Regions from separate parts of the Peribacillus sedimenti genome, predicted to be linked through region 3. Evidence: riboswitches for the same ligand, from Rfam matches in the RefSeq annotation. Region 3 holds a riboswitch; each other region holds the start of a gene.
What was found. A riboswitch is a leader RNA that binds a small molecule or an ion and turns the genes downstream of it on or off. The one in region 3 is predicted to bind S-adenosylmethionine.
Positions count from the first base shown of each region.

Region 1: linked by a shared signal. The riboswitch ahead of V1500_RS08345 (DUF2292 domain-containing protein) and the one ahead of metK (methionine adenosyltransferase) in region 3 are both predicted to bind S-adenosylmethionine.
Region 2: linked by a shared signal. The riboswitch ahead of V1500_RS16465 (5-methyltetrahydropteroyltriglutamate--homocysteine S-methyltransferase) and the one ahead of metK (methionine adenosyltransferase) in region 3 are both predicted to bind S-adenosylmethionine.

Region 1 is NZ_CP143547.1:1,683,134-1,694,070, forward strand. Features, by position in the region: gene V1500_RS08320 (ABC transporter substrate-binding protein) at 1-1,112, shown strand, start outside; gene V1500_RS08325 (ABC transporter permease) at 1,183-2,127, shown strand; gene V1500_RS08330 (ABC transporter permease) at 2,141-3,049, shown strand; gene V1500_RS08335 (ABC transporter ATP-binding protein) at 3,065-4,030, shown strand; gene V1500_RS08340 (ABC transporter ATP-binding protein) at 4,030-5,001, shown strand; SAM riboswitch class I at 5,216-5,320, shown strand; gene V1500_RS08345 (DUF2292 domain-containing protein) at 5,441-5,620, shown strand; gene V1500_RS08350 (hypothetical protein) at 6,299-7,216, opposite strand; gene V1500_RS08355 (hypothetical protein) at 7,372-7,800, shown strand; gene V1500_RS08360 (molybdopterin-dependent oxidoreductase) at 7,813-10,239, shown strand; gene V1500_RS08365 (M55 family metallopeptidase) at 10,856-10,937, shown strand, end outside.
Region 2 is NZ_CP143547.1:3,340,852-3,351,788, reverse strand. Features, by position in the region: gene V1500_RS16520 (transcriptional regulator) at 247-429, shown strand; gene V1500_RS16515 (hypothetical protein) at 677-940, shown strand; gene V1500_RS16510 (MBL fold metallo-hydrolase) at 945-1,475, shown strand; gene V1500_RS16505 (GNAT family N-acetyltransferase) at 1,583-1,861, shown strand; gene V1500_RS16500 (hypothetical protein) at 2,335-2,799, shown strand; gene V1500_RS16495 (ATP-grasp domain-containing protein) at 3,004-4,227, opposite strand; gene V1500_RS16490 (hypothetical protein) at 4,606-5,157, shown strand; gene V1500_RS16485 (hypothetical protein) at 5,343-6,047, shown strand; gene V1500_RS16480 (hypothetical protein) at 6,016-6,507, shown strand; gene V1500_RS16475 (hypothetical protein) at 6,876-7,133, shown strand; gene V1500_RS16470 (hypothetical protein) at 7,231-7,446, shown strand; SAM riboswitch class I at 7,660-7,769, shown strand; gene V1500_RS16465 (5-methyltetrahydropteroyltriglutamate--homocysteine S-methyltransferase) at 7,845-8,978, shown strand; gene V1500_RS16460 (YitT family protein) at 10,797-10,937, shown strand, end outside.
Region 3 is NZ_CP143547.1:4,248,142-4,259,078, reverse strand. Features, by position in the region: gene V1500_RS20835 (alpha/beta hydrolase family protein) at 1-561, shown strand, start outside; gene V1500_RS20830 (DUF2584 domain-containing protein) at 604-846, shown strand; gene pckA (phosphoenolpyruvate carboxykinase (ATP)) at 1,179-2,765, opposite strand; gene V1500_RS20820 (thiol-disulfide oxidoreductase DCC family protein) at 2,985-3,365, shown strand; SAM riboswitch class I at 3,422-3,580, shown strand; gene metK (methionine adenosyltransferase) at 3,850-5,043, shown strand; gene V1500_RS20810 (gamma carbonic anhydrase family protein) at 5,204-5,725, opposite strand; gene V1500_RS20805 (lysophospholipase) at 5,870-6,673, shown strand; gene V1500_RS20800 (tetraprenyl-beta-curcumene synthase family protein) at 6,686-7,780, shown strand; gene V1500_RS20795 (LLM class flavin-dependent oxidoreductase) at 7,798-8,796, shown strand; gene V1500_RS20790 (class I SAM-dependent methyltransferase) at 8,854-9,426, opposite strand; gene V1500_RS20785 (TIGR01212 family radical SAM protein) at 9,426-10,385, opposite strand; gene V1500_RS20780 (YtzC family protein) at 10,668-10,937, shown strand, end outside.

The sequences.
Region 1 (10,937 bases), 2.5 Mb from region 3:
TAAATGTGCTGGAGGATTACAAAGTCGAGATAAAACTGAAAGAGCCGTATGCACCATTATTGACAAACCTGGCTTCTTCTCTGAATGCCATTGTGCCAAAGGAAGAGGTAGAGAAGAACAAAGATTTACAAAAAGTTATGGTTGGAACAGGTCCGTTTAAGTTTGTGAAATACACACCACAAACCTCGGTAGAGCTAGTAAAATTTGAGGATTACCACGAAAAAGGGCTGCCTTATCTTGATGGAATCACCTTTACCCCTATTCCTGACGATACTTCAAGAACAACTGCATTGCGTACAGGAAACGTGGATTTCATTGAGGCCATTCCACAGAAAGATATCGATATCCTTAAAAAAGACAGCAAAGTTGTCGTGAAGGGAGGTCCTGGTACTTTCTACGACTATATCGGATTTAATATGAACAAGCCTCCTTTTGATAATCTTAAATTGCGCCAGGCAATTTCATACGCAATAAACCGTCAGGAAATAGTGGATACAGCATTGTTTGGTTATGCTACCGTGATAAAAGGCGGTCCGATTCCGAAGACACACTGGGCATATGACGATCACACGGCGTATGATTACGATTTAGATAAGGCAAAACAGCTTCTTAAAGAAGCAGGTTTTGAAAAGGGACTAAAAACAACCATCAAGGTTGGTGCAGAATATAAATCGCAGGTTGCAATTGCCCAGGTAGTGAAAGAACAGTTAGGGAAGATCGGTATAGATGTCAAGGTTCAGCCAATGGAATGGGGTCTGTTCCTGGATGATTTCAACAACAAAAATTTTGATCTGACTGTACTTGGCTGGATTGGCGCAGTTGACCCGGATGATTGGTTATATTCACAGTTCCACTCAGGTGAAGACTGGAATACTTACGGACTTAATGATCCGGAAACTGATAAATTATTGGAACAGGGACAGGTGGAGACTGACCAGCAGGCCAGGAAAGAGATTTATGCAAAGGCCCAACAACGGATAGCGGAAATGGCCCCTTATGTATTCCTGCATGTCAATGATCAATATGAGGCATATCTACCTGCGGTCAAGGGTTATGTAACAACGCCAACAGGTTCGTTCACTGCATTGCGCAAGTCATGGCTGGACCGATAGTAAAAAATAATTATTGAAGGATAAAGCCCATTCTTATTGGGCTTTATTTTTTAAAATGGAGGACAGGAATATGGGAATCTATATTTTAAAAAGATTAGGTATGTTAGTCCCTGTTCTAATAGGCATTGGCACCGTTGTATTTTTCTTGATCAGCCTTATTCCGGGAGATGCGGTGTCGGTTATGCTCGGTACGAACGCCACACCGGAGACTGCAGCCGAACTGAGGAAAAACCTCGGCCTGGATCAGCCGGTATATGTTAGATATTTTGAATGGATGGGTGGGGCACTCCAGATGGATTTTGGAGATTCCATCCGAACCGGCAAACCTGTAATGGAGGAGTTTTTTTCGAGATTGCCTGCCACTCTGGAGCTTGCGCTTCTATCATTGATTGTGGCTCTTCTGATTGGGATTTCGATTGGTGTGTTATCTGCATTCAAACGGAATTCTCTTATCAGCCATATAAGCTCTACCATTTCTCTTTTGGGTATTTCTATTCCAGGTTTCTGGCTGGGGACCATGTTAATCCTTTTTTTATCTTTAAAGCTCAATCTGATTCCGCCGGGAGGGTTTGTGCCTTTTGCTGAAGACCCGATTCAGAATCTTAAACTTATGCTCTTGCCCGCATTAACGCTTGGAACCTCGATGGCTGCAGTGATTATGAGAATGACGCGCTCCGCCATACTCGAAGTAGTCCAGCAGGATTATATGAAGACCGCGCAGGCTAAAGGGGTAACGCCACGTTTATATAAATACAAGCATGCGTTCAAAAATGCCTTGATTCCTGTCTTGACGGTAGTAGGTATCCAAGCAGGATATCTACTCGGCGGGGCAGTCATTATTGAAGAGGTTTTTGCTTTGCCGGGAGTAGGAAGACTTGCTCTACAAGCGATTTACCAGCGTGATTATCCGCTGGTCCAGGTCACTGTACTGATGTTTGCATTAGGATTCGTTTTGGTCAACTTAATTGTAGATGTTATTTATGCTTACGTTGATCCTAGGATCCGGTATGAGTAAAGGAGGGATTTAAATGGAGACAAAAGTTCAGGAAGTCCCAACTATTGTCACATTGGAGAAGTTGGAGCAGGACCAGGCTTCAGAAAGCTTTTATCGTCAATCCTTGAAAAAGCTAATGAAGAACAAACCGGCTATGTTTGCTTTAATTTTTATCATCATAAATATTCTTGTTGCAGTGTTTGCCAAATACATTGCCCCTCACAGCCCGACCAAAATGTATACCGAGCACCGGCTCGAGGCACCATCCGGTGAATTTATCATGGGTACTGATGAGTTTGGGAGGGATATACTTAGCAGGGTGATATATGGAGCACAAATCTCTTTGAAGGTTGGCCTCATTTCGGTAGGAATTGCCATTGTCTTTGGCGTTTTTTTAGGATTGCTGGCGGGATATTACAAAGGATTTACTGATAACGTCATTTCCCGCGTAATGGATGTACTTTTTGCCTTCCCTGATATACTGCTCGCTATTGCGATTATGGCAGTCCTGGGTTCAAATCTTACAAATGTCATGATTGCTATAGGAATTGTCTCCATCCCTATATTTTGCAGGATTACTAGAGGCGCTGTACTTAGTGTCACTGAAACACAGTATATTGAAGCAGCAAGAGCACAGGGTGTCAGAGATATAGTCATTATGTTCCGGCATATTTTACCCAACATTGCATCACCTATCATCATTCAGTCAACTCTTAGTCTCGCATTTGCGATTCTAGCAGAAGCAGCGCTTAGTTTTTTGGGTCTTGGTACACAGCCGCCTGACCCTTCCTGGGGTTTAATGCTAAATACGGGACGCGGTTTTATGGAAGTAGCATCATGGGTTGCCGTCTTTCCGGGAATTGCCATCATGCTGACCGTACTAAGCTTTAATATTCTTGGAGACGGACTGCGTGATGCGTTCGATCCAAGGTTAAAAAAATGACAGAGGTGATTAACAATGGAATCAGCATTATTGGAAATAAAAGACTTAAAGGTCACCTTCCCAACAGACAATAAACGAACAATCCGTGCCATAGATGGCGTTAATTTAACATTAAACAAAGGTGAAATACTTGGCATAGTAGGCGAGTCCGGTTCGGGAAAGAGTATAACCAGTTTATCGGTTATGGGCCTAATTTCAGAAAATGGCACTGTTGAAGGTGAAATAAACTTCAACAATGTAAATCTCTTAACAAAGTCGGAAACAGAAATGAGAAAAGTGCGCGGAGCCCAAATAGCGATGATATTTCAAGACCCGATGACTTCCCTCAATCCGGTATACACAATCGGCAATCAAATAAGTGAAGCGATTTTATTGCACCAGAATGTATCTAAAGCGGAAGCTATAAACAGAACAATATCATTGCTAAGACTGGTTGGTATTCCATCACCTGAAGAGCGGATACATGAATATCCACACAAATTTAGCGGTGGAATGCGTCAGCGTGCCATGATCGCAATGGCTCTTGCTTGTGAACCGGATGTGTTGATTGCTGATGAGCCTACAACCGCTCTTGATGTAACAATACAGGCACAGATTTTAGATTTATTAAAAGATGTTCAACAAAAAATGGGAATGTCGGTTATTATGATCACTCATGATTTGGGCGTGGTTGCTGAGACATGTCATAGAGTGGCAGTAATGTATGCCGGCCATATTGTGGAAGAAGCAGACGTTGTCACATTATTTAAAAATCCACGCCATCCTTATACAAAGGGGCTGCTCGCTTCGCTACCGAGATTGGGATCCACCCATCGTTTGACACCCATTCAAGGACAGCCTCCTCAGATGTCGACAGAAATCAGGGGATGCAGATTTGCATCACGATGCCCTTTTGTGTCGGAAAAGTGTGTACAGCAGGATCAAATACTCCAATCAGTCGGAAATGGCCATTTAGTCCGTTGCCATAAGGAGGTAGGATAATGGGATCTCTCATGCAAGTACAGAATTTAAGTAAACATTTTGAGGTTAAAAAAGGGATCTTCGGCAGAAGCAAGGGAGTGGTTAAGGCAGTAGATGGTATTGACCTGGAAGTAAGACAGGGAGAGACTTTGGGCCTGGTGGGTGAATCCGGCTGCGGAAAATCTACGCTAGGCCGGCTGCTGCTTCGATTAATCCAGGCTAATGAAGGGGAAATCCATTTTGATGGGAACGATCTGTTACAATTAAACAAAAACGACTTAAGAAGAAAACGTAAAGATATGCAAATGGTATTTCAAGACCCATATGCCTCCTTAAATCCAAGGCTTTCAGTTGGTGAAATTATTAGGGAGCCACTTCGAACTCATGAAAATATGAGTAAAGAAATGCAGATTCAAAAAGTGAGAGATTTGCTGGAAGTAGTGGGTTTGAATAAGAATCATTTAAATCGCTATCCACATGAGTTCAGTGGCGGCCAGCGCCAGCGCATTGGAATTGCCCGAGCTTTAGCTTTGAATCCTAAGCTGATTATTGCTGATGAGCCGGTAGCAGCCCTGGATGTATCCATTCAGGCACAAGTATTAAATTTGTTAAAGGACCTCCAGCGGGAATTTAATTTGACATATATTTTCATTGCACATGATTTAAGTGTTGTACAGTATATCAGTGACAGAATCGCGGTAATGTATTTAGGGAAAATAGTTGAAATTGCAGATGCGCAGGACTTATATGACAACCCACAGCATCCCTATACAAAGGCCCTGTTGTCTGCGATTCCTATTCCTGATCCTACAATCAAGCGAGAACGGATCCTGTTAAAAGGAGACTTGCCAAGTCCTTTAAACCCGCCTTCAGGCTGCAGGTTCCATACCAGGTGTCCGTTTGTTCAAGATATATGCAGGCAGCAGGAACCCGTCCTTCGATATGCAGGGAATAAAGTGTCCCAGCAGGCAGCATGCCATTTTGCAGAGTAAGCTGAGGAGTTGAATGCCATCAATGACATATCGCACGCGGTTGATTTTACTGTAAAAACATAGGCTTGCAACATCCCCTTGCAAATAGGGGATTTTTTACTGCTCGTATTCAAGTCCATAAAGAAACCTGGCCAAAAAGTCACAATATTTAAATAAAGTGTTGACAACATAAGTATTCCGATATAAATTGTAGTATATAACTTTTAGAAATATTTTCTTATCCAGAGAGGTGGAGGGACTGGCCCGGAGAAGCCTCGGCAGCAGACGAGCATTGGTACTGTGCCAATTCCAGCAAGCTTTAGGGCTTGGGAGATAAGACGAGTAGAGTATACTGAACTGTTGCTTGAACCTCTTCTTATAGTTGGGAAGGGTTTTTTTCTTCCATAGTCTGTAAACAAAAATTCCAAATTTCTTAAACGGAAGCATGTGGGAGGATAACATGAAACGCATTGATGAACAAAAGATCAATCAAATAATCTCCAGTCTGCAAAACATTGAGTATGGGTCAGTATTAATCACTGTACATGCAGGAGAGATCACCCAGATTGATACAACTGAAAAAATCAGATATCAGTTAGTGAAAGATCCATCCACCGATTCACAAGTGAAAAGACGATAGAATCATTAAAGAGTTGCCAAGGCAGAAAACTCGCCCCTGTAATTATGCATTTGCGTAGTTGCAGGGGCGTTTTTTTATTTTTTATATCATTGTTGAGATACTGAAGCAGCAACTCAGCATTAGTACATTTATGATTTTCTACTAGAACTTGGACTCACATTGTGAAGCAAATGGTTGAAATTTTCGAATCAAATACAACCCGATAATACGGAGGGTTTTGGCCAACTATTCAAAACTAACCTTAGACAGGTCAACTTGGAGACCCTTCGAATAATAGCCGTATAACGCATCTTGCAGGGATTTTCAAGGTCATATTTATTAAGAAAGCATATAATCATAGAGAATGAGTTTGTCTTGTGAAGATGACTAAAAATAAAAACTTGTGATCTTCATGGCAAGTTTTAAACCTGGCCATATTACATTTGCTGATATGGCCTTACTGTTTTTTACATAATGTATTCTGCATTTAGGTAGGTTAGTGTTGATTTATCTCTGAGTATTACGTCCATCTTCTGGCCTGGATGGACTTTTCCAGTTTCATCCTTAGGTGGGTTAGGGCAAGACATGCTTCAATCAGAAATAAGACAATGACAAAATATTTCCCTGCTGAAATGATGTGTTTCTGCAGCCATAGGACCCCATCATGTCTACCGAGAAAACCCCTATAGATCGGGAGCTTTATGGTAAAGGCCAGGAACATGCCGAGCGTAAATTCCGTGCCCACTGAGAAGGGTGGTAAGTGAATATCCCTCTCATCCAGCCGTAAGACTTGATACGTTTATAAGCTCTTATCCCCACGAAAATTTCCACTATCATAAGAACCGACAAAGCTAGGAACCAGACAAATGCTATAAGATCTCCCAACTTTGGTGAACTTGTAACCATGGCAAGACCCGTTATAGAAATGGCCCCATGAATGATCGTATTTGTATTGGGCCAATCATGGAGCAGCCTGTTAATTTTTTTTGTCCTAATGGAGGCTAGGATCAGTGAAAAACCTGTTAGGTAAAAGAAGCCTCCTATCATGATGAGCGATATTGATAATTTTAATGAAAGAATCTGATTCGTTAGGCTGTTTCCGGCGATGACGATTGATTGGATCGCTACGCACGCCAGCAGTATGATTCCGTGGGTGTCTTTGAGCTTTGCGGGTGTACGTAAAATCCGATAATAATTCCAGATGACCAAACAGATGAAGGCAGCTGCCAGTATTACTGCCAATATATAAAGGAAAATTTCGACAGAATGGAAAGGTGACTCAGTGCGTATCAGTGATACAACGGTGACTGAGAGAGCGGCAATCCAGGTGCCCAATGCAAAGCTGCCGATTGGGTCAGACAGGTGTCTCTGATAAAAAGTGTGATCGAATGCATCACCCAGATATTCTGCAGAGAGCCAGGCAATCAATCCAAGCAGTGATAAAGCGGCGTAATAGGAGATGGATGAGAAAGAGGGAAGTTTCTGCAAGGCTCCGCTAATCAAAATTCCTGCCGCCATGACAATGGAGCCGTCGCTGCTGTGTCCTTTGGCTTTCAAGCCGGCCATAGCTCTGATGGCGAATATTATAAGTGTGATCGAAATGAAAAATAATAACATCGAATCTCCCCCTTTTATACATATTACTAAAACGCTCCCCATGTTTTTACTCTCTTTATTTCCTCTTTCTCTCAACAGCCAAACGAAAGTTTATACAAAGAGGTAACAGGTTATTTAAAGAATATAAATATAAATAAATGAAAGAAGGAAAAAGGATGACAACAAAACTTCAGCAGCTTTTTTGCGAGGTATTAAGTAAGACCGAAAAGATATTGGAAGCAACAGAGCCATATAACCATCCATTACTTACATTGGTCAGGTCATCCTTGGAGGAGCAGGAGGAAGCGCTCCGAAAGCTTATACCGGAGCTGAACGAAGAGAATAATGCCAAGCTCAGTGAGATTAGGGAGTATATAAGTATTGTCTATCATGACCATGAGCTGGCGAATCCAACATTCAGATCCTGGAAAAGAGCGAATGTGTGGATGAAGCTGCCGTCAGAAAATATAGTGAACGAGCTGGAACTGTTATTTCCGGAAATGAAGAAGAACTTGGAAGAGGCGGCTATGGAGCTGGAGAAGATTTATGGAAAAGAAGATGTGAAGTTTGTTGTTCCGACTTTCTACATCCCGACACTTCGATAGGGGGTTTTATGAGTGGCATGGGAAAGTGAACGAATTGACCAAAATGTGTACAGCCAGGGCGAGGTGGATCAATGGGTGTACAGTACCTGCAATATCTGTTCAATAGGCTGCGGCTGTTATACTGCTGTGAAGGATGGGAAAATTGTCGGTATTAAAGGGAATGCAAAACATTCTATCAATCGCGGGAGGCTTGGTCCGAAGGGTGAGAATCAATGGCATGCGAACAATGCACCAGACCGGCTTTTGACACCGCTTATCCGCAACGAAGAAGGAAAGCTGAAGCCGGCTTCATGGGAAGAGGCGATGGAACTTATTGTTGGAAAGGCAAAGCAATCTTTGAAGGAAAAAGGTTCAAACAGTGTCGCCATTTATTCCACAGGCCAGGGATTTTTGGAGGATTATTATACCATTGCAAAAATAGGGCGTGCCGGCCTGCAGACCCATCTGCTGGATGCCAATACGCGTTTGTGTACGGCTACTACTGAGTTCTGCCTCCTTCAATCCTTCGGCGCCGACGGTACACCAGCTTCCTTTGATGATGTGGACGTAACAGATACACTCATGTTGTTCGGACATAATGTTGCGGAAACAGGGACAGTCTTATTTGAAAGGATCATGGAAAGGAAGAAAAAAACCGGGAAGCCGTATATCATCGTCGTCGACCCTAGAAAGACCATGACAGCAAAAGAAGCAGACCTCCATCTTCAACTTTATCCAGGAACCAATGTGGCACTGCTCAATGGCGTTATTAACGAAGTGCTGCTGAATGGACGAATAGACTCTGATTTCATTGGGAAGCACACAATTGGTGCTGAAGAGATGATGAAATCTGTCGGGGAATGGACTCTTGAAAAAACGGCGGAGGTAACCGGTATTCCTGAAGAAACCCTCAAGCTTGCTGCCATGAAGCTTGGCAATACAGATTCGCTTGTGACAACTACACTGCAGGGTACGTTTCAAAGTGCGGATGCGACAACAGCATGCGTCGCTATTAACAACCTGCATTTAATCAGGGGGCTGATTGGAAAACCCGGCTCCGGGCCGCTGCATATGGCAGGGCAGCCAAGCTCGTCTGCCAATCGGACGGCCGGAGGGGTAGGCACATACCCCGCTCACCGGAATCCGATGAACCCGGAGCATATAAAGGAAATGGCAGAACTATGGAATGTCGATATGATGACACTGCCGGTCGGACCGGAAAAAGGAATTGAGGAACAAATTGAAATGATTGAAAACGGAGAGATTGGGTTTTTCTGGAATATCGGCACGAACCCGCTTGTCTCCCTTCCAAACCGCCAGCGTGCAAAAAAAGCTCTGGAGAAAACGTTTGTGGTGGTTCAGGATCCTTTCCTTACAGAAACGACAATGGTTGCGGATGTGGTACTGCCGGCTGCCTTATGGGGAGAAAAAGAAGGGACGATGGAAAATGCCGACCGGACGATAAACCTGCTTCGGAAAGCGGTAGACCCGCCTAAGGGAGTAAAATCCGACTTTGACATATTGATGGATTTTGCCCGGAGGATGGATTTCACGGATAAAGAGGGACAGCCTTTAATCGCTTATAAGACTCCAGAGGAATGCTTTGAGGAATTTAAACTTGTGTCTAAAGGGCGTCCTTGTGATATGACGGGAATCACCTATCAAAGGCTGGAGGAACATAATGGGCTAAGATGGCCGGTAAAAGACGGAGAATCGCTTGGGACCCCAAGGCTGTATTCAGATTTTCTATTCCATACCGATGTCAGTTATTCGCAAAGCTATACCAAGGACCAGTTCACTGGCCGTAACCTTACAAAAAAGGAATACGCCAGCAAAAATGCGAAGGGACGCGCGATTTTTCATCCGACCCGGTATTTGCCGCCTTCCGAACAGCCGAATGAGGATTATCCAATGTGGCTAACAACAGGCCGGCTTGTTTGGCACTGGCATACGCGCACCAAAACGGGAAGGTCCCCGTATCTTCAAATGGCAGCCCAGCATGGATATGTGGAAATCAACTCAGATGATGCAAAAAGATTGTCCATTGTCCAAGGCGAACTGGTGCGACTTTCTTCGCCTAGGGGCTGGATCGAGGTTCCCGCAAGAATTGGGGATGCAGTTCAAAAAGGGCTTGTGTTCGTTCCCTTCCATTTCGGAAGCTGGGAAAAGAAAGAGGCTGCCAATGAATTGACTGTGGATTATGTAGACCCGCTCTCAAAGCAGCCGACTTTTAAGCAATCTGCATGCAAGATTGAAAAGATTCGCAGGGAACATCAGGTAGCGACCGGCGAAACCCTGGAATTCATTGCTGAACAATATGGGATGTCAGTGGAAGATTTAACAGCTGCAAACGGCCTAACTAACCCGTACAGTATACAAATGGGCGATACATTGGAGGTTCCTCTGTCTGTTTTAAATGTCCCGATGCAGCCGTATATGCCCTATCGGCAGAAGATTTGAATAAGCAGAAGAACTTACGAAAGGCTCCATTCGAACATTCGGATGGAGTCTTTAGGTTTTTTAGCATATTGAATAAACCAATTTCTAGATTAGCGAAGAAGGGAATGCCTGTCCTGATTTTTTTATGCGGAGGTGAAGGACGGAATTTAGAGGCTTTATAGGGGAACTGAAGGGCAAAGAGCGGAAGAAAGATGGAAATAGGAAATCAGCGTCAGAGCTGGAGGAAGGATCTTAATAAGGTGGATGAAGGTCAAATAGCTGTACCTGTCATGGAAAAAGGTCATGGTGAAGGACCAAGTTTAGAATAAATACTGAAAGCAATAGACCTTCTTGTAAAGATGGAAGAATCCTTGCGAACATTCGAACGGAGTTTTTTTGATTCAGTCTAATCCTCCTAAATTTTTTAATTAATTTCGGCCGTAATTTTCTTTTGCCCGTAATTTTGAAAAAAAAATATTTTTGTAAAATGTCTTGCTGTTACAGGATTTACTCGCAGATATATGGAAGTTGCATACTAATATGAAAGAAAAATGGTAATTTGATATTTTATAATTTTAAGAATATTAGTATAATAATTTTAAAAGCAAAAGTATACATAACAGGGAGAAGGATACCTATGAAGCTATATATGTCAGTTGACATGGAAGGAATCACAGGGCTCGTTGATCATACTCATGTGGATTCCGAAAAGCATAATT
Region 2 (10,937 bases), 910 kb from region 3:
CCTCCTGAGAAAGAAGGGCATTTTGTTTTTGTATTTGCTTCGGTATGCAGACGAAAATCCCTGCCTAAAGTGTGGTACATTGCAGCGTGTTTGGATGGGATTTCCTGTATGAATGATTGATATGAATTTATTACAGATGGAGAGGAAGTTCCAAAAAGACATTGGAAAAGCATCTTTATCCGGGTATTGTGGAGGGCTTTTAAAAAAACGTGTCGAAGTATAAATACTAAGAAGGGAGGGTTTTTCATGGTAGAACCAAAATGTCCTGAGTGTGGTGCAGTAGGCATCGAGCATATCGTAGCACAGGACAGCAAGGAACAGAGTGATACGAAGGATCCGCATTTTAATGTAGCGTATTGCAATAAATGCGGCCATATTTATGGAGTTTTTGCAAAAGTGGTAAACCGTCAGACAAGCCCAATCTGGTAACGATATGATTTTTGGCACTTTGCGGCATAGATAATCAGTTTTTGCTTTAATTATTGTGGGCATTATCATGTTGTTTGCTCCTGGGCTTAAATCAACCTGCATGTATAGTATTTAATAAATAAAGATTAACCACACCAGCATAAATTGGGGTGGTTTCTGCTTGCAAAGGTTCCTGTACCACTAATTCATTGTCATTTTCATACTTATTCATCCGTGTCCTGGAACAATTGCCTAATGGAGAATGATTGTGAAGGTTCATGTTTTACATACTGGCAGGGTACTTATAGACGGAGATTTGGCATTTCGTGAAAAGACCGTCCATCTACTTCCATACTCAGGCTGGCTGAGAGGGAAGAAGAAAAATTTCCTCATATCTTATCGAACACCCAAAAAGGTTAATCCATGTGGATACGGGGTGGCACGAAAATATAAGGACAAACCAAAAACAGCATTTGGGCAGCGGGTCAATGCATCTATGAAATTTTTTGGACAGATGGGGATTTGTAAGTAAGGATTTGAATTATGTTTTACTTACACATATGCATGCAGACCATGTCAGCGGCATTGCGCATGTAAAAGATGCGAAACAAATTCTGTTCAGGAGGCCTGAATGGAAGGCTCCTCATAGAAGGGCTGGATACATAAAAACAATGTGGAAAGGTCTCCATGGTGAGACTTTTCATAATACAGACCTTATGGCCCGTCGAGGAACGGCTATGATTGGTTCGGGATGGCTCTCTTTATTTGGTACATACTCCCATCCACCGTCATGGCATGTTTTCCGTCCTGCTGAAAATGGCAGGTTGTTATTGGCCAATGATGTCGGATATTCTACACGCTCCTGGAAAGAAATAATTTTATCTGGGGCAGCAACAGATAAAAGGGCGGCTAAACGGTCCCTAGGATGGGTCAAAGAATTTCCGGACCGGGAGGATTATCTCAAGGTCAAAGCGGACCATGATTTACAAATAAAACCAGGAATTATTTTATGGGATAAAACAAAAAATATATTTTTTAACAATGCATCTGTAGGGCAAACGAAATGATTTTTTTCTATCAGCAGCAAAGTTTACTGCTGTCCGGAACAAGGTAAAAGGTAATATGCAAGAATAAGGTGCACGTTAGCGGTGAATTCAACTTAGGGGGGTATCCAATGAACCAAATCAAGCGAGAAGAAAATGGCTTCTACATTGAGGAAAATGGTGAAAAGCTGGCCAATATTGAATTTGTAACTAGTGGAGAGAACAACGATATCCTTATCATTACCCATACTTTTGTGTCAGATCAGCTTCGTGGACAAGGTGTAGGAAATGACCTTGTGAAAAAGGTAGTAGAATTTGCTAGGGAAGAGAAAAAACTTATCCGTCCACAATGTTCTTTTGCGAAAAAGGTCATGGATAATACGAAGGAATATCAAGACCAATTAGCTTGAGGATGATATAGAACGGATATTTATCAATCCGATTTCTGGTTGCGGGTGGAGTTTATATCAATGAATAGTTGAAAGGCTGGAGAATTCAATAATCTCCAGCCTTTAAAATGACCGAACCATTGACAGATAAGGATGTGTACTGCCGTTAAGTAATCCCTATTTGAGGATAAATAGATATGTTTCTTTTCATACAGCTTAATGTTTATTATACCCTAAAAAACATACAAAAAATTCCAAACTTTCAAATCGAAACCTTTCCTTAAATAGTTTTTAAGAAATTATAGACAATTTGAAGGGTTTTTACGTTCCGGCGAGAACTAAATACATGAATGCCTGGATCGCAGAGCATATAATTCTGCACCTGAGTTCTCTGATATCTTTGTATAGTAAACTCTTTTATATAGAAAACGCACTTATTCAATCGCCAAAGCTTTTTTATTTATACGTACATCTAACGAAAGAGGGTATATGTGATGAGCGAAAATTTTTTCGCTGACTATAATAAGTTTGTGGTATTGCCAGACGAGCAGCTTAAATCCCTAAATAAAGAATATGATCCTTTGGATTTTGTGTCACATCATATTATTACAATGACTCTTTATGATGCCTTATTGCAACAGTGGTCAGAAGCAGCAAAATTTGAAGTAGACGTGGAAAAAAGCATATCAGCAGTGCTTAAAGAGTTTAACTTTAGACATAAGCACACGTATCACCTTAAACTTCTAGAGCTGGACCTGTCAAAATCGTATTTTGTGCTTGCTTTGTCTTCTAAAGAAAAACTTGAAAACAAAGAGGCAGACAGCAAAATAAAATATATTATTGAAAAGCTCCTTACCAACCCATTTTATATTGGTCAAAGCTGGTACAAATTCATCGGGGAGAGGGGCAGAATCGAACGAAAGCTCTTTTGTTTTTCATCCAAAGAATACAGAATATAAAAATATATGTCTGTTCTTTTGTTCGCTTTTACCATTATGGCCGGATTTACCATATATTCTTACATAGCTGCATTGATAACATAGCTAAATGTTATGACGCCGAATATTCAGCATTTACTGAAGAACGCTTGGTTTAAAGTAATATAGCCCAAGCATTACTTGGGCTAAAACGATCATTTTCTATGATGGAAATAAAAGTGCCGATTATTCCTTCACTATAAGATCATCCTGTGCCATATCTTCCAGGATATTCTCTACTTCTTCCACAGAATCGCCTATTACAAGGCCAATCATTTTTGATACACGCTTTTGGTCAGGGAAATAATCTGCATCCAGCAAGCTCAGCGGGACAAATTGTTCTTTGTCCAAATATTTTTCTGCAACAGGAATTAAATCATCGAAATCGTCGGTCCAATCGAAGTTGCAAAGTCGAACGGTGTCCTTACCAAATCTATTTTTGATATCTTTATAAAGTAATAGTCCGCAGGTAGAAGCATTAAACCGAATATTTAAATCGATAAAGTAATATTGGCCGTCTTTTATTAGCACATCGAATCCAGCAACACCTACATAACCCATTTTTGTTATATTATTCATGACTTCGTACCCGGTCTGAACTATATCCCCGTAACGGTCTTCAATTTCTGTGGTAATCCAGCTTCCACGGAAACTGCCATCATTTACGATCTGCACGGATTTTCCGATAAAATTGATCTCTCCGTCCTTGTCAGCAACATAATGAACAGAAATATTTTCATCATACTCGATATAATCCTCGAGAATAATATGTGACAAATCACCAAAGGTTTCATCTATTGAATTCAGTTGATCCTCATTCTCTACTAATACAACGCCATACCCACCCGCTGTAGTACGCCCGTCACCTGTTTTTAGGACAAATGGAAGCTTCGGCTTTTCTTGTAAAATTTCATCGAGGCTCATTAGCCGTCTTCGCGCTACGTGTTCGGCAGGAACAAGCTCCGGGATATTTTGTTTGTCACATAAATAAGCATGAAGTTTTGGGTCAATCCAAAAAAGATCATGTGATACCTCGTCTGTTGGCTGAGGAAATTGGGATATCATTTTTTTGTCCTGTTTATGCACCTTATTAAGTACTTCGACATATTCTTTATCATTTTCATACGTATAATATTGCGGAATATGAAGACCGGCCTTTTGCAACAAGGCGATAGCCGGATCTGTAGTTGTACTTGCATGGCAAACAACGGGGACATCCCCCACCACTGTCAGTTCTCTCCCGGTTAAAGATTCCAATGTTAATAAATCTCCAGAGAAGTGGCCATAATCAGTGGCATACAATTTTGGATTGTAAACAATGTTATCTCCATAAATCTCTTTAATGGATTTTGAAGGCCGAAGTACATGAGGTTCGTTCGCTTGGTTCATTTGATATGATGTTTCACCCATTCTATTACCTCCTTGATTGTACAGCTGGGTTAGTTTTGCTGGTGTTTGCTGCAGAGCTAGTAATTTCTTTATAGACGTTTAACAGGTTGTTAAAACCAACTCTGCAAAGTTTTGTGCACCATATTTGGAAATTCAAGGTATAAAGTACATGATTATAGAAAGACGATGATAAATGAATATGCAGCTGTAATTTGAGTTAATGGCCAATTTTCTTGGTTTGAAAGACAAAATCCAGCAATTTAAATGCCAACGGTCAGGTATGATAGGAGAAAATGGACAGTGATGTTGTGACAATCAAACTGTTGAAGGGAGTGTTTCTTCATTTTCGGGCGTTCTCTAAAAATATGTATACTGGTTTTCCTGCTTGTGATGTATGGGATGTTTATAACCAATACGGGCCTGACAGCAATGGACCCGGCAAAGGTAAAAAAAATAAATGCAAAAGCACCAGTACGATTAATTGGAAAGGTTACAAGTGATAGAAAATTTAAAGAAGAAACAAAGAAAAATGGGGAACCACGACAAATCAGAAAGATGAATTTACAGGTTTTGCAGCCACTGAAGCTTACGGATCATACAGAAGGAAAAACATCTATTCCTGTGTACTATACCTATATACCGATTTGGCTATCATCTGAATATGTCGGTGCCAAATTCATGGATATTGCAGAAGGAGATGTGATAGAGATATCTCTTGATGAAGGGAAATATGGCCTGGAGCCGGTTTTGTCAGGAGATTCAGTTCGGCATATCACTTATGTGAAAACAAGGAATGAACCAATTCAGGAGCCTTTTTTGCATATGATCCAGAGAAAAACAAGTGAGTTCATTCAAAAGCATTCCGGAGAATTCGTATTAATCTGTATCTTTTTTGTATTGGCTGGTGTTGTCCTAAGAACTACAAAAAAGTATGGATATGTACAAAAATAATAGGCTTTGCATTCCGCCCTGCAAAGCCTTAGACATTCAGCTGCACCCTTAAAAATAAGGTTTCATCACTGTACCTTAAGTACCCGTTTATTACCGTGTAGTTCACCCCTACAGCCACCATGCGATTCACTTTTCGATATGGCCTTACATATAGTGATCATAAAACTGCGCGGAGGAGAGTTTTCTTGATTGATCATAAAGCTGATAACCACTTACCTGGAGCAAATCCTACCGGTATATTTGTATATGACCATAATGGGAACCAGAAATTATACAAGTGGAACAAGACTTCAGAGATATTACAAATGCAGCAAGGCTTTAAAAATAAATTAATCAGCCAAAATGGGCGGCTACATTTACTTGATAAGGAATTAATTCAATATAAGAAAAAGCAGGCAGAACTGCAAGTAGAATTAGACAGCCAATTATCGAGCCTTAAGCATGCCGATCGCCAAATAACAGACCAAGGCCAACATCAAAAGGCTCTTGAGCAACGGTTAAATCAATTCGAAAGTTTGCAGCTTGATCACACAAAGCGCCTGACTAATGGAGAGGCAAAGTACGGTGACCTGTATTCTCTTTTGTCAAATTATGAAACGGAACGGAAGCTGCTTGCCAGCGTCGTTAGCCAGATCCAAGTTAGCTTAATAGGAATGGAACAAAAAATAGAACAAGGTGATGTAAAGCAACAGGAACTAGCAGCATCACTGAGCCAGCTGCAGCAAAGTATCCAGCATATGGAGGTTAAACTGCAGGAGTCCCAGGCATCGTTTTCCTTACTTTCAAGTCAGTTTGCTGGAATGATTGGAAATATAGAGGCCTTCAGGACTGCATTAGAAGAACACGATAAGATGCACAGTGGATTTTCGCAGCCAATTAGACAATATTAACATGCAGCATGATGAAAAATTACTGAAAAATGTTATGAACCTTGAGGATTTCAACGCGCGACTGGACCTTTTGGCCGGCCGATTAAAGGAATTGGATGTAGTATTTACACAGAATCTTAAAGAGTTCAATAATAGTGTGGCAGCGTTAAATACCAGGAACAGGGAAAGTGAATCCACACAAGCTGAAATAGAGAAGATTGGCATGCTTCAAAATGATGTGCAGCTGCTCCAAAAACAGGTAAAGGGAAATGTGGGCTCTCAATTTGTTCTGGAGAAACAACTTTATAAAATACAAAACAACTTAAAGGCTATAAGCAGCGTTATGACCAGCAATGAAGCATCGAAAGCTGAGTTATATATCGATCTCCAGAAAATGAAGGATGAAGTGAATCTTCTTCAAATTAAACTTGCGGAGTACAGTAATACACAAGAGGATCTTACCCAAAAAATGAAGACTTAATTGCAATTGAGGCAGCCGAAGGTTTTATTTATGGAACAAAGGAGTGCAGCCAATTCGAGGGCAGGACCACTATAATGCAATAGGAAATTTAAGGCTGCAGGGATATACCCCCGCAGCCTGTTTTATTTAGCCATAAATATGATTACGGCTGAAGGAAGTCCGGGTTATTGCTCCTGCCAGGCAAAAGATTGACGCATAAAAGCTAAAATCAAAGGCATGTTTCAGGAAATATGGCGAATAATACGAGAGAACGGAGAAAATATATTAGCTATTTTCGCAATGCACCATTATTGGTATGGGAGTCGTATTTTTTCATGCCTTTTAGATTTTAGCCCTATGAATAAGAACCACAATAAGGGAGGATTTTCATGTCAGAAAACAATAGATTTGAACAAACAGGAAGCAGTGCGGAGGTTAGCTGGAACGATTCATTTCATTCTATAGATGATATTAAGGCTGCGGACCATGCAGTTCAGCAAGATCCAACACCTAGATTGGCCGGTGATATTGATACAAGTGGAGGCCCCATAGATAAACAGCAAAGCACTGATAACGCATTCAGCAGCAGGGGCTTAGAGAATGCGCGATTGACAAGGGAAGCCGTAAAAGGGCGAATCAGGAGATAACGCCCGTACTGCGTTTCATTAGGTTTCCGGTCTTACTTTCCAAACATATTTTTAAGATTTCGACAGAGAATAATGGTTAGGAAAGGGAGGAATCAATATGCCGGAGCATAATCCACAGAACAATGGCAGCAACAAGTCTATCGACGGAGGAATAACGAGAGGCAGAGTGGGAGACTCCCCGAATATTGCCAATGGACTTCTGGAAGACCGCAGAGCAATGACTGATGCGGAATTCAGCCAGGAAATTCATTCAAGTGCCGGAGATACTGGGAGTCCTGATTCGGGTGCAAACTTTGATTCTAGAAATTTTTAGTTAACATCATCAAAGGGCAACCCATGATTGGGCTGCCCTGTTTATTACTGAGTTTTTTATATTTAGTTTAATAATATACAAAGGCAGCAATCGTTCTCTTGTCAGCAGCGATTTTATTTTAATTGTCACAGTCACTCTGACAAAGGTATGGTCCCCTGAGATATTTATTGACAATTTTTAAAAAATTAATAATACTATATATATAATTGTTTTTCCTTATCAAGAGTGGTGGAGGGAATGGCCCTGTGAAGCCCGGCAACCGCTGTTTTCGAACAGAATGGTGCTAAGTCCTGAAGAACTGTGAACGTTCTTTAAGATAAGGAGGAGATTGTAACCACAAGCTCTTCCTTATTAAGGAAGAGCTTTTTTACTTATATCAAGAAAAGAGGTAAAGATTTATGGTAAATGAAACAAAACTGATAAATAAAGGCTTTTTGAGAGCAGGAAATGGACCGTTTCATGCAGACCAGGTCGGAAGCCTGCTGCGCTCAGAAAAATTAAAACATGCACGTTTTCAGAAGTTAAATGGTGAGATTACAGCTGAGCAATTAAGAGCAACCGAAGACGAAGAAATTACACGAATCGTGCAAAAGCAGAAAGAGCTGGGTCTGCAGGCTGTAACTGATGGAGAGTTCCGCCGTGCTTGGTGGCATTTTGACTTCCTTGAAGCTCTGACAGGGGTAACAGGGTACCAGGCTGGAGGGGGAATCCAATTCCATCAAAAGCAGACGAAATCAAGAGCCATTAAGGTAACTGGCAAGCTAGACTTCGATAAGCATCCTATGCTTGAAGATTTTAAATACCTTCAAAGCGTAGCTGGCGACCATACTGCAAAGATGACCATCCCAAGTCCGAGCATGCTTCATTTCAGAGGCGAAATTGAACAAAACGTATACCCGGATAATGATGAATTTTTCAACGATCTTGCCCATACATATAAGAAAGCTATTCAGGCTTTTTATGACGCGGGATGCAGATACTTACAGCTGGATGATACATCATGGGCTTATCTTTGTTCACCCGAGGAAAAGGAAAAGATCCGTGCCCGCGGTTTAAATCCAGAGGAACTGAGCAGCAGATACTTAAAAACATTAAATGATGCTGTGGAGGGCCGTCCGGAAGACATGACAATTACCATGCACATATGCAGGGGAAATTTCCGTTCTACATGGATTTCTTCGGGAGGCTATGAACCAGTTGCCGAAACCCTGTTTGGAAATCTCAATATTGATGGATTCTTCCTGGAATATGACAACGACAGGTCAGGTGGTTTTGAACCTCTTCGATTTGTGAACCGGCCTGATTTGTCAATTGTTCTAGGATTGGTAACATCGAAATTTGGCGAACTGGAAAATGGCGATGATATTAAACGCCGTATCGAAGAAGCTACTCGATATGTTGACCTAAGCCAGCTTTGCTTAAGCCCGCAATGCGGATTCGCTTCGACAGAAGAAGGGAACCTGCTGACAGAAGAACAGCAATGGGCAAAGCTAAGACACGTTGTTGAAATAGCTCAGGAAGTTTGGAAGTAAATCTAATATGTACAAATAGAAACGGGTGAAATACCCGTTTTTATTTATACATAAAGTATATTAGTAATTTATTTAACCGGAAAATATTGTTCATTAATCTGTGGGAAAATCTCCGGTTCCTAAATGTTATTTTGGTATGGCTGAACAACATACCGAACTGAATTACATATGAAACTGTTCCAGTGGGACCTTACAGAAGTGAAATTCCAACAAACCAGTGAAAGAGTTAACGATTCATTTGTTGGATTAAGTTCAAAAATCTGGTGGTTTTCATCAGAGGGCTGCATGCTAAAAATCGATGCGTGAGTTTAAGAAATGACACAATAGATGCCTTTCTTGATTTGTTTAAGGGAGCTAACACTGGAAAGTCTCCGGGCAAGGTTTCTGAGATAGAGCCGTAACCGTTAGAAAAGCGGAAGCGCCCTATTTAAATGACCCTTGGCTAATTACAGCCACAAGTGGAATGTCAGCTTGGGCCCCCATATCGTGTGGCGCCTGGCGATGTCGGTACTAGTGCAACGTGTACGGCGAAACAGGGTCAGTCAAAGTGCAAACGTTATACTTTCTTAACTAATAAAAAGACGAGAGCCCGGGATAATCCTCGGAAGTATTACAACTTGTCAGAAGGGATTAAACCTGCTGCCTTTGTGTTTAACATGACTTTATTTTAATACAAGTGTTGCTAAGGAGGATGATGTGTTCCCGGATATACATCCTGGTCTTTTCATCCTCACATCGTAGATACTCAGAGCATAATTTAATTAATTCATTGATAAAAATCTTTCTTTCCAAATCCAATATGCTCATTTAACCGCCCCTAGCACCGCAGCAAGATTTAATCCCTCCTATCTAAATAATAAAAGCTAAATGTATTCATTTCAATTTCCAACTCTCAGTTATAAATCAAGTTAATAGCAGCACAAAAACATCATGTAGACGATCGCAATGTTCGTCTGCATGATGAAGAATGGTGAATCCCTGCATCAGGAGCAAATTTTAATTAGGTATGGCTATAAGTGCGGCCAGGCGTCTGCTTCTTCATATTTATAAACTGAAGCATAGAGTGTCCGTGCAAAATTATTCAAGAGTGTAAATACGGCATTGGCGACCTTCCCTCCGACATTCTCGAAATGTACATCAATGCCAGGTGGACATGCATCTTTTAGTGCTATTGCGACATCCTGCTTTTCATAGTTGCTCGCTGCATCAAATCCTGGTTCATCTAATATGTGTAGAATATTGTCCTCTGTACCAGCTATGCCTTTAGTCTTGCAATTTGCCTCACAATTAAACCTATAGCATCTTCAGCCCCTGACAAAACGACTGTTCCACTTCCTGTGTATTTCCGATATCCAATAGCCCAAAAATACGCAGTCAGCCTCTTCAGTCCTAATACACTTAAGTGCCTGATGCTCGGACAAGTTGCCGGCCGATTTTTCTAATTTCTTTTTCTTTAGCGATTGAATATTCTTGCCACCCCAGAGAACCAGCTCTAAGCTGGCCTTTTCTTTAATATGATTTCTTTTTTCTTTTGATATTAAAACTAATGTATCTTAGAATACCGCAATTTAGATACAGTTTGGTCTTATCATATATCAATATGCACGTTTGCTAAATTATCAATAATAATGATTGAAAACTTTTCACAAAATAATGGTTTTCTTTGATGGGCAAATTAATGATTGAAAAAAGTACAGAATGGAAAAAAGTTATGCAAGAAAACAGTTAGAAATCAAGTAAGAAAGCTATTTATAGGAATACCGCATCGAAAAAGCTATAATAGTAGAAGGGCATTATATAGGAAAGGAGTGAGGGTGTTTGACAGAAGCACTTCCAATAAAGAATCAGCACCGAAAGCTATCTCGGATAAAGATTCTACAAAGAGCTATTTTTATCACGATTGGAGCTTTGTTAATGGCTACCGGCCTCGAAATATTCTTAGTTCCAAATCATGTAATT
Region 3 (10,937 bases):
TTTGCCCCTTTTTATCGCGGGAACCAAGGAGGAGAGGGTGATGAGGATTTCGGCGGAGAAGACAGATATGATGCCATTTCTGGTTTTAAGCTTCTTGAATACCATGACAGGGTGAAAAGGGATTGCATTCATATTTTCGGTTTCTCCCGGGGAGGTGTCATGGCATTATGGACAGCTATCCACTGTAAAACAGCCGCATCTCTAGTAACATGGGGAGGAGTATCTGATATGTTCCTGACCTATGTAGAACGAAGTGACTTAAGAAGGATGATGAAACGTGTGATTGGCGGCAGCCCGAACAAGTATCCGAATGAATATGAAATCCGGACACCTTTATTTCGGGCTGACGAGATTGATGTTCCGGTGTTGATCATCCATGGAGAAAAGGATACAAATGTATCTGTTGAACATGCATTCCGATTGGAAAAAACGCTTAAAATGAAGAGGAAATACGTAGAAAGCTGGTATTTCACACAGTTCACCCATTACTTTCCTCCGGCAATAAATCGGCAGGTGGTCAGGGATCTGACAAGATGGATGAAACAAGCCGGAGAAAAATGATATAATTCAAGTACAAATGCGTTTTTTTAGGAGGAAACTATTATGGGGATGCCTTTAGAGCTGAACACCATGATTGTTACGAAAGGAAGAGAGAAGCGCAGGGAAGAAAATATATTTACTCTGCAGAAAGAGGGGTACCGGCTATATCCAATAGATATTCCTATTGATGTAAGAAAGACGGTACAGGGGGAATCCAGCGGGACAGGTGAGATTATAAAAGTGGAATGGGAAAACAATCACACCCTTTTGACTTATCGATTAATCTCCTTAAACTCAACAAACTAAAACTTTATGTGATAAAGCTGCCCCTTGGTTTTTGCAGCTTTAGAGTGGAAGACTGTTTGATTGTATAACCATGTGAAAAACTGTAGACAAACTAAGAAAATTGAGGTTGCCTACAGTTTTTTGTTTGGCTTGCTAATTGAGTCCATTGATTTCCGTTCCAGGCGCTTCGCTTTCCTGGGCTCTATTTGTTCAAATAGCGATGGAGTTTACAAGAAGGGTCCGGAATGAGAACATTCCAGACCCCTTTTGTGGACAATCTGAGTCGAACTCCTTAAAGGAATTCGGCTTTTTACATGTTATGCAGAGCGAAAAATGTGTAAGAAACGGGCGATTTAGGAAATTGGTCCGCCAAACTTTTCAATTTCAGGAGCTACATCGGCAAATTTTTTGAAGTTGAAGCGGAATTTGGACGCAAGCTCATTAGCCTTTGCCTCGTAAGCATCTTTATCCACCCATGTTTTTCTTGGTTGAAGGACCTCGTCAGGGACGCCTGGTACATGAACAGGGATATCAAGGCCAAAGATTTCATCCTTGATTGTTTCGACATTGTTCAATTCGCCTTCCAATGCAGCCTGTACCATCGCACGAGTGTATGCAAGCTTCATTCTGCTGCCCACTCCATACTCTCCCCCAGTCCAGCCTGTATTTACCAGATATACCTTGGAGCCATGCTGATCGATTTTCTCACCAAGCATTTCGGCATAGCGGGTAGCCGGAAGCGGCAGGAACGGCGAACCGAAGCAGGTGGAGAAGGTAGCTTCAGGTGAAGTCACACCACGCTCAGTTCCAGCCAATTTGCTGGTATATCCGCTTAAGAAATGGAACATTGCTTGTTCCTTCGATAGCTTGCTGATTGGAGGAAGCACGCCGAAGGCATCCGCAGTCAGAAAGATAATGGTATTTGGATGTCCTGCAATGCTGGGATCTACAATGTTGCCAATAGATTGAATCTGATAGGCTGCCCGGGTATTTTCTGTCAATGAATTGTCATCATAATCTGCTACCCTTGTATCATGGTCCACAACCACATTTTCCAATACGGCACCGAAACGGATGGCATCAAAGATTTGTGGTTCTTTTTCCCTTGTGAGGTTGATGCATTTCGCATAACAGCCACCCTCGATGTTGAATACTCCGTTTGGAGACCAGCCATGTTCATCATCACCGATTAATTTGCGGCTGGTGTCAGCAGACAAAGTTGTTTTCCCTGTACCTGACAAACCGAAGAACAGTGCAACGTCTCCTTCTCTGCCGACGTTTGCGGAGCAGTGCATTGGGAGAATTCCCTGCTCTGGGAGTAAATAATTCATGACTGAAAAAATCGATTTTTTCATTTCACCTGCATATTCTGTACCGCCGATAAGAACAGTTCGCCGCTCAAAAGAAATAATTATGAACGTCTCGGACTTTGTACCATCCAAAACTGGGTCAGCTTTGAAATCAGGAGCTGAAATCACAGTGAACTGGGCGTCATGACCCTGGAGTTCTTCCTCAATGGGACGGATAAAAAGCTGATGGGCGAAAAGATTATGCCAGGCATATTCATTAATTACCTGAATAGGAAGTCTATATTTATGATCTGCGCCAGCATAGCCTTTAAAAACGAAAAACTCTTCTTTTTCTTTTAAATGAAGGATCACCTTGTCATATAGCTTAGCAAAGGCTTCCTTTGAAATCGGCTGATTTACAGGGCCCCAGTCCACTTTCTTTATAACGGATTCATCTTCAACGATATATTTGTCTTTTGGAGACCGGCCCGTATATTTCCCCGTTTCGGCTCTTACTGCCCCAGTAGATGTCAGTACTCCTTCCTTTCGGCTCAAAACCTTCTCAACTAATTGAGGGACTGAAAGTTGTACACGCGCGTTGCTCCCGGCCAATAACTCATGCAACCCATTTGAAGTGCTGACATAATTCATATATGAGATACCATCCTTTTATTTTTGAATTTAACGTAATAATACGATTAGTATAACACATTTATTCAATTAGTCTATACTATTCAAAACTTTTCGGTGATGGTTTTTCAGAATCTTGTCACCGTTTTTTTGTTTTGTCCATTTTGAGCTGAAATGTGTTTTGTCGGTTTTCATATGTGCGATAATATAATATAGATTTTATGGGAGAGGTGAAGAAGGATGAAAGATATAGCATTGTACGATGCCGAATGTACTCTTTGCCAAAAGACAAAAAAATATATTTCTTCATTTGATTGGTTTCAGACCATACAATGGATCCCGCTTCAGGATTATGCGACAACACAACATTATAAATTATCTATAGATCAGAAACAATTAAGAAAAGAACTTCACTTAATTACACATAAACGGCAACTATTAAGGGGATTCTATGCTGTAAGGAGAATCATGCTGCGCTGCCCACTTTTGATTCCATTCGGCATTTTAGCGTACCTTCCGTTTGCCGGGATTATTGGCCGGCCCCTTTATCGTTATATTGCCGACCGCCGTAGATTGTTTTTTAGAACGGAATGTGAAGACGGCAAATGTTCGATTCATTGACAACAAAATATTTGACATTTTTCGTTATTTTGTTATGATTTTACCTTGTACGGATTCTCTTATCCCGAGCTGGTGGAGGGGACAGGCCCTATGAAACCCGGCAACCTGCCGATATACCGGAATGAACCTGCTGTAAATGAGCACGGATTATTACCGGAATATTTGGCGATGGTGCTAACCTGATGCAAGGTTTTTAAACCCTTGAACGATAAGAGTGAAAGGATAGCTGTTCTGACAACAACCTTTCCTCTCAAGTGGATAGGTTTTTTTCATGTAGTCAGGAAAGCGATGTCACCTTGAGTTAAAATATTCGGGAAATTGACTATAAAACAATCTATGATAGAAACCTAAAGGGAATGAACTCCGTCGATTAGCCAGGCTGAAGAAAAAGTGAGTCGTTTATGTACCTTTCAATGGGGTAACCTCACTATTGTACTCCCTCATTCAGATGCCTGCACATACTTTTTTGTTAGGAGGAAATAAGATGTCCAAGAAACGCCGTCTTTTTACTTCTGAATCTGTTACTGAAGGTCATCCTGATAAGATTTGTGACCAGATTTCAGATTCAATCTTGGATGCCATTCTATCCAAGGATGCGAATGCGCGTGTTGCGTGTGAAACTTCAGTTACAACCGGACTTGTCCTGGTTGCAGGAGAAATCACAACATCTACATACGTAGATATCCCTAAAATTGTTCGAGAAACGATAGCCGATATTGGATATACACGGGCAAAATATGGTTTCGATTCTCAAACCTGTGCTGTCTTGACATCGATCGATGAACAGTCACCCGACATTGCGATGGGTGTGGACCAAGCGTTGGAAGCGCGTGAAGGCCAAATGACCGATGAAGAAATTGAGGCCATTGGTGCTGGTGACCAGGGATTAATGTTCGGCTATGCCACAAATGAAACAAAAGAGCTTATGCCGCTTCCTATCTCATTGGCACACAAGCTTGCCAGGCGCCTGACCGAAGTGCGCAAAGAGGATATTCTTCCATATCTGCGGCCTGATGGCAAAACCCAGGTTACAGTAGAGTATGATGAGAATGACAAGCCAGTGCGCATTGATACCATCGTTATTTCTACTCAGCACCATCCTGAAATCAGCCTGGACCAGATCCAGCGCAATATTAAAGAGCATGTGATTAACCCTGTCGTTCCTGCTGAATTAATAGATGAAAATACAAAATATTTCATTAACCCTACAGGACGGTTCGTTATTGGAGGGCCACAAGGTGATGCGGGGCTGACTGGACGCAAAATCATTGTGGATACTTACGGAGGGTATGCTCGCCATGGAGGCGGCGCCTTCTCTGGAAAGGATCCTACAAAGGTGGACCGCTCTGGGGCGTATGCAGCACGTTATGTTGCAAAGAACCTTGTAGCAGCAGGCCTTGCTGACAAGGTTGAGGTACAGCTGGCTTATGCGATCGGTGTCGCACAGCCCGTTTCGATTTCTGTGGATACATTCGGCACAGGAACTGTAAGTGAAGATGTACTGGTAGAGCTAGTACGGAAAAACTTTGATCTTCGCCCTGCCGGCATCATTAATATGCTTGATCTTCGCCGCCCTATCTACAAGCAGACAGCAGCTTACGGACACTTTGGCCGTACTGATGTTGAACTGCCTTGGGAACGCACGGATAAAGCTGAAGCACTTAGATCCCAGGCCTAATAAATATATTAATAAAAGGACCCATACCAAGTAAGTAAATCTTCAGACTTGGTATGGGTCCTTTTTGCATTGCTATGGTGATTAAATTGCTTGATGGAAAACAATAATAAAACCAATGAAGGGAGTACGATCGGCTTTTTTTTCCTTCGTATTCGGGCACTCACTTAATTTTTTTCGCGTGTTTATAATATTGGGCTTTCTCCGCATATTCTCGGGAAATTCGCTGCATGTCTTTTCTATCTTCATCTGTCAGCTCGCGAATTACACGTGCCGGTCTTCCGAAGGCCAGCACATTTGGCGGAATCTCTTTCCCTTGTGGAACCAGGCTGCCTGCACCTATAAAGGCGCCTTCTCCAATTACAGCATTATCAAGGATAATTGAACCCATTCCAATCAGGGCTCCTTTCCTGATTTTGCAGCTGTGGAGGATTACCTGATGTCCAATCGTGACTTCGTCTTCAAGGATCAGAGGATTATTCGGGCTTTGATGCAATACGCTATTATCCTGGATATTCACCTTTTTCCCTATGATGGTGGGTGCAACATCTCCGCGGATCACGGAATTAAACCATAGGCTCGACTCAGCACCAATAGAAACATTGCCTGTGACTATGGCATTTTCAGCGATATATGCACTATCCGCTATGTCAGGGCTATATTCTTTGTATGGGTAGATACTCATTTCAGAATCAAATCCTTTCCGTCGTATGGAACTTTTCGGTATTATCTTATATAAAGATAATATATCGCAATCCGGAAAAGATTGCAGAGTAAATCTCTTCACATTATTACCATCTATATATTGTCTGGAGGAGGAGTTCTATCTATGTGGAGCTTACAAGCAGAGGGCTCTGCTAAAGCCGTGATCGTCATCGTACATGGTGCTTTAGAACATCATGGCCGTTATAAATGGCTTTCCCAAATGTGGAAATCAGCAGGATATCATGTTATTTTGGGCGACCTTCCCGGACAGGGAATGACCACCCGTGCATTTCGCGGGCATATAGATTCTTTCGATGAATACTTAACTGCAGTCAGAAGCTGGATTGCCGAGGCCTATAAGTACTCCCTTCCTGTTTTCGTACTGGGCCATAGTATGGGAGGACTTATTGCAATCAGGCTCCTTCAGCAAGAAGAGCATGACTTGGCAGGGGTCATTCTTTCATCACCCTGCCTCGGATTGGCATCATACCCATCACGGATGAAAAATACGGCTTCAAAAATACTGAATCTAGTTCATCCGAAATATAGGGTTGACCCAGAGCTGACACCGGAAATGGCAACGAGAAATCCTGATATTAAGGATGAAGACATGAATGACAGCCTGTTCGTTACCAAAGTATCTGTCAGATGGTACCGGGAACTGGTCAGCTCAATTAAGGATGCTTTTGACGAAATCCCTGAATTACAGGACATTCCCGTTCTCTTAATGCAAGGGGGAGATGATAAAATAGTAGATAAAAGGCCGGTGCGGGAATGGTTTAATTACATTCTCTGCAGTGAAAAGCATTATAAAGAGTGGCCTGGGCTTTATCATGAAATATTTAACGAACCAGAAAGAGAAAATGTATTTCTATATGCATTAGGGTTTGTTGAAAATAGGTTGAAGACACTGGGATATATTATTTAGGCGAGGTGTGCTATGGCAGTACCGACAAACCCCTTAACATTAATGAAAAATGTATACCGGGACATCTTTCCCGTTGTACATGAGGAGCTCAATTATTGGAAGAAGCGGGCAGAAGAAATACCCAATCAGGAACTGAAAAGACAAGCGTTGGCAAGCATCCATTCAAAAACATTTCATTGTGAAGGAGGATCGATTCTTGCGCTCGCTGCCGAGAGTCAAGCAAGGGCTGCGATCCGTTTTATCGTGGCCTATCAGACAATCAGTGACTACCTGGATAATTTATGCGATCGGAGCACATCTCTTGATCCCGAGGATTTCAGGGCTCTGCATGAATCCATGCACCACTCGATCGATATTGATGCCGAGCCGTCGGATTACTACAGATATCGGTCCGATAAGGATGATGGGGGTTATTTGCATGAACTGGTCTCTGCTTGTCAATCTGTTCTACGGGGGATTTCCAGCTATCTGGATATTTTCCCATATCTAAGGGATTTATGCTCTGTTTATTGTGATTTGCAGGTGCATAAGCATGTAAGAGTTGAAGAAAGGGTACCTCGGCTTCAATCATGGTTTGACCATCATAAAGCACAGCTACCAACTATGTCGTGGTATGAGTTTTCCGCTTGCTCGGGATCCACTCTCGGTATTTTTTGCCTTGTTTCCTACAGCATGAGACCGGATTTTACTCAAGAATATGCGGAAAAGATCTGGCAGGGGTACTTTCCATACATACAGGGACTCCATATCCTATTGGATTATTTTATCGATCAGGAAGAGGATAGAGACGGAGGAGATTTGAATTTCTGTTTCTATTATAAGGACGATCAAGAGCTTTATAACCGATTTGCTTATTTTGTTGAAAAATCGGAGCAGCATTCGAGATTACTTCCACATAAACGATTCCACCTGCTTATTCATCGGGGCTTGTTAGGTCTTTATTTATCTGATGATAAAGTACAATCCCAGAAAAAGATTAAAGCTGTTTCCAAGAGACTGATTCGATGCGGCGGCTTCGTGTCCATGTTCTTCTATTTGAATGGCAGGGCGTATCGTTCGCTGCAAAAAAGAAGGCATGCAGCTGCGACAGCAGCCAGCCTAAATTGACAGAAAGGGGAGCGTCAATGAAATTAAGTATTCTGGACCAATCACCAATTTCGCAGGGAATGTCAGCAGAAGAAGCTCTCCAAAATACTGTTAAATTAGCGCAGCACGCTGAAAGATTGGGTTTCCACAGATTTTGGGTATCTGAGCATCATGATGCAATGACTCTTGCCGGCACCTCTCCGGAAGTGCTGATTCCCTATCTTGCAGCAAAGACAGACAGAATTAGAGTAGGATCCGGCGGGGTTATGCTTACTCATTACAGCGCTTTTAAGGTCGCCGAAAATTTTCGGGTCATGGAGGGATTGGCACCGGGCAGGATTGATTTGGGAATAGGAAAGGCCCCTGGCGGAATGCCCATTGCCTCCCTTGCATTAGCAGACGGAAGAAAGAGGGATAAAACACGCTACCCGGAACAAATTGATGACCTTTTGGCTTACTTGCACGATGCCTTGCCCGAAGGCCATAGATTCACAGGCCTTACTGCAGCCCCCGTTACAAAAACTGCACCAGAGGTCTGGCTGCTTGGTTCAACAGAATCAAGTGCGCTGCTCGCTGCAGAAAAAGGCCTTCCCTACACATTTGCCCAGTTTATAAATGGGGAAGATGGGTTTGAATATATGGAAAGATACCGGCAGAATTTTAAGCCATCAAAATTTTTAAGCGTACCGAAGAGTCTAGCTGCCGTGTTCTTTATTTGCGCGGAAACAGACCATAAAGCAGAAGAAATTGCATCAATATTGGATTACACCATGCTTATGCAGCAGCAGGGCGCTCGCCTGGAGGGAACGCCAAATCTTGAGCAGGTTCAGGCTTATCAGTATTCATCTTTTGAACTAGATTGGATCAGGGAAAATCGCAAAAGAATGGTAGTAGGGAGTCCTGTTTCTGCAGCTAAGCAATTAAAGGAATTGAGTGAAGGCTACATGGTCGATGAAATGATGCTCGTAAGCATTACGTTTAATTTTGAAGATAAAGTAAAGGCTTTAAGGTTAATTGTTGAGCATTTTGGGAATTAGCGGAAAAAGAGAATATTAAAAAGAAGAGTCTGCCAGCTAATGGATGGCAGACTTTTTCTATCTTTTTTCAATGGCAATGATAAATGGAGGCTGGTTAACTTGATTGATAAACCCATACTGTAGAACGTGCGCTCTGTCCTGTGGAAGGGAAGAAACATATCGCAATAGTTCATCCTTTTCAACAGCGCCCTCAGGATGTCCATGATAGATAACAAGGATGATCAACCCTTCAGCAGCCATGATTTCCAGCAGTTGTTCGATTGCTGAAATGGTCGTGTCAGCCCTCGTAACAATTTGTTTATCCCCTCCCGGGAGATAGCCGAGATTAAAAATTGCGGCAGTGATCCTGTGATGAACCGATTCAGGGATATGGTTCTTTATGTTTTCATGACCTGAGTGAATTAAAGTGCAGCAGTTTGCGAGGCCCTGCTCGTTCAGCCGTGCAGCGGTGGCCTCAAGTGCTTCCTGCTGAATATCAAAACCATAGATGTGGCCTGTGTTTCCGGCAAGTTGTGCTAAAAAAACAGTATCGAACCCGTTCCCGGTAGTCGCATCTACAGCTATATCTCCTTCTCTAATTGCTTTCTCGAGCAGAACCCTTGCAAACGGCAAAATCCTATCCAATTTCATCAAATACTCACCGCTTGTTTATAAAATTTGCCTTGCCAGCTGTTTCGTCTTTTTAATTCTGAGTCAATTGCGTTTAAAACACTCCATTTATCAACACTCCACATAGGCCCAATCATCAGTTCTATTGGCCCGTCACCTGTAATTCTATGGATCACCATTTCTGGAGGAAGAATTTCAAGCTGGTCGCAGACGAGTGAGATATACCGATCGAACGAGAGGAATTCCAGCATACCCTTTTCATATTGTTTGACCATCGGGGTACCTTTCAATAGATGCAGGAGATGTATTTTAATTCCCTGTACATCAAGCTCGGCAACTTGTCTTGCAGTTTCCAGCATCATTTCGTCCGTCTCAAGCGGAAGACCGTTAATAATATGTGAGCACACCCGTATACCGTGTTTCCTCAGCTTTTCGACTCCCTCTGCATAACACTGATAATCATGGGCGCGATTAATCAATAATGCGGTCCTTTCATGAACTGTCTGAAGCCCTAGTTCCACCCATAAGTACGTTCGTTTATTTAGTTCGGCAAGATACTCCACAACATCATCGGGAAGACAATCGGGCCTTGTGGCGATCGATAAGCCAACGACTCCTTCCTCCTTGAGGACGGTCTCATATTTTTCCTGTAAGACCTCGACAGGGGCGTGAGTATTCGTAAAAGCCTGAAAATACGCCATGTACTTGGCATCTTTCCACTTTTTGTGCATTTTTTGGCTTACCTGCCGGAATTGAGTTTTAAGGTCATCTGCCCGATTGCCGGCAAAATCTCCGGAACCCGCTGCGCTGCAAAAGGTACATCCTCCATGCGCTACAGTCCCATCTCGATTAGGGCAATCAAAGCCGGCATCAAGTGCCACTTTAAATACTTTATGTCCAAAAACCCGACGCAAATGGTAATTCCATGTGTGATATCGTTTATCTTGGTCAGCATATATAAACGGGTTTGACTCATCCATGGCAGAAACCTCCTTCATTGCGAATAACATCCAAATTGTCTTTTGCTGTGTGCATTTACTGATGAACATGCAACATTCATGCCCTCCGATTGCGGTAGGTTTTACAATCATAAAAGGTATTTTACCATGTATCAAAGTCTGTTTTCAAAAGTATTTCGAATTCAGGTCACAGGAAGGGAAATGTCTATACTTGCCTTTTATAAAGCAAATCTAAAGTGAGAAAACTAAAATTGCGGATGAGATTTTTCTCTTCTATCTTGTGTAGCTAGGGAGTGAAGGAATGTGGCAACAAGACATTCTATAGATATGTGCCTTTTTAATTGCGAGGATGCGCTGCAATATGCGGACGAGCAGTATATGGAAGGGGCCAGGCAGGAGCACGGCAACGACTTGGAATATACCCAGGCCCAGAACATGCTAGAACAGGCTATACATGAAATTGATGTTCTTTGGAACAGTGCGGATAATCAGCAGAGAGAAAGGCTTTACAGGATGCGATTGCTGGTGGATCAAATGCAGAACCAGATGATCTTGCGCAGCAATACACGAACG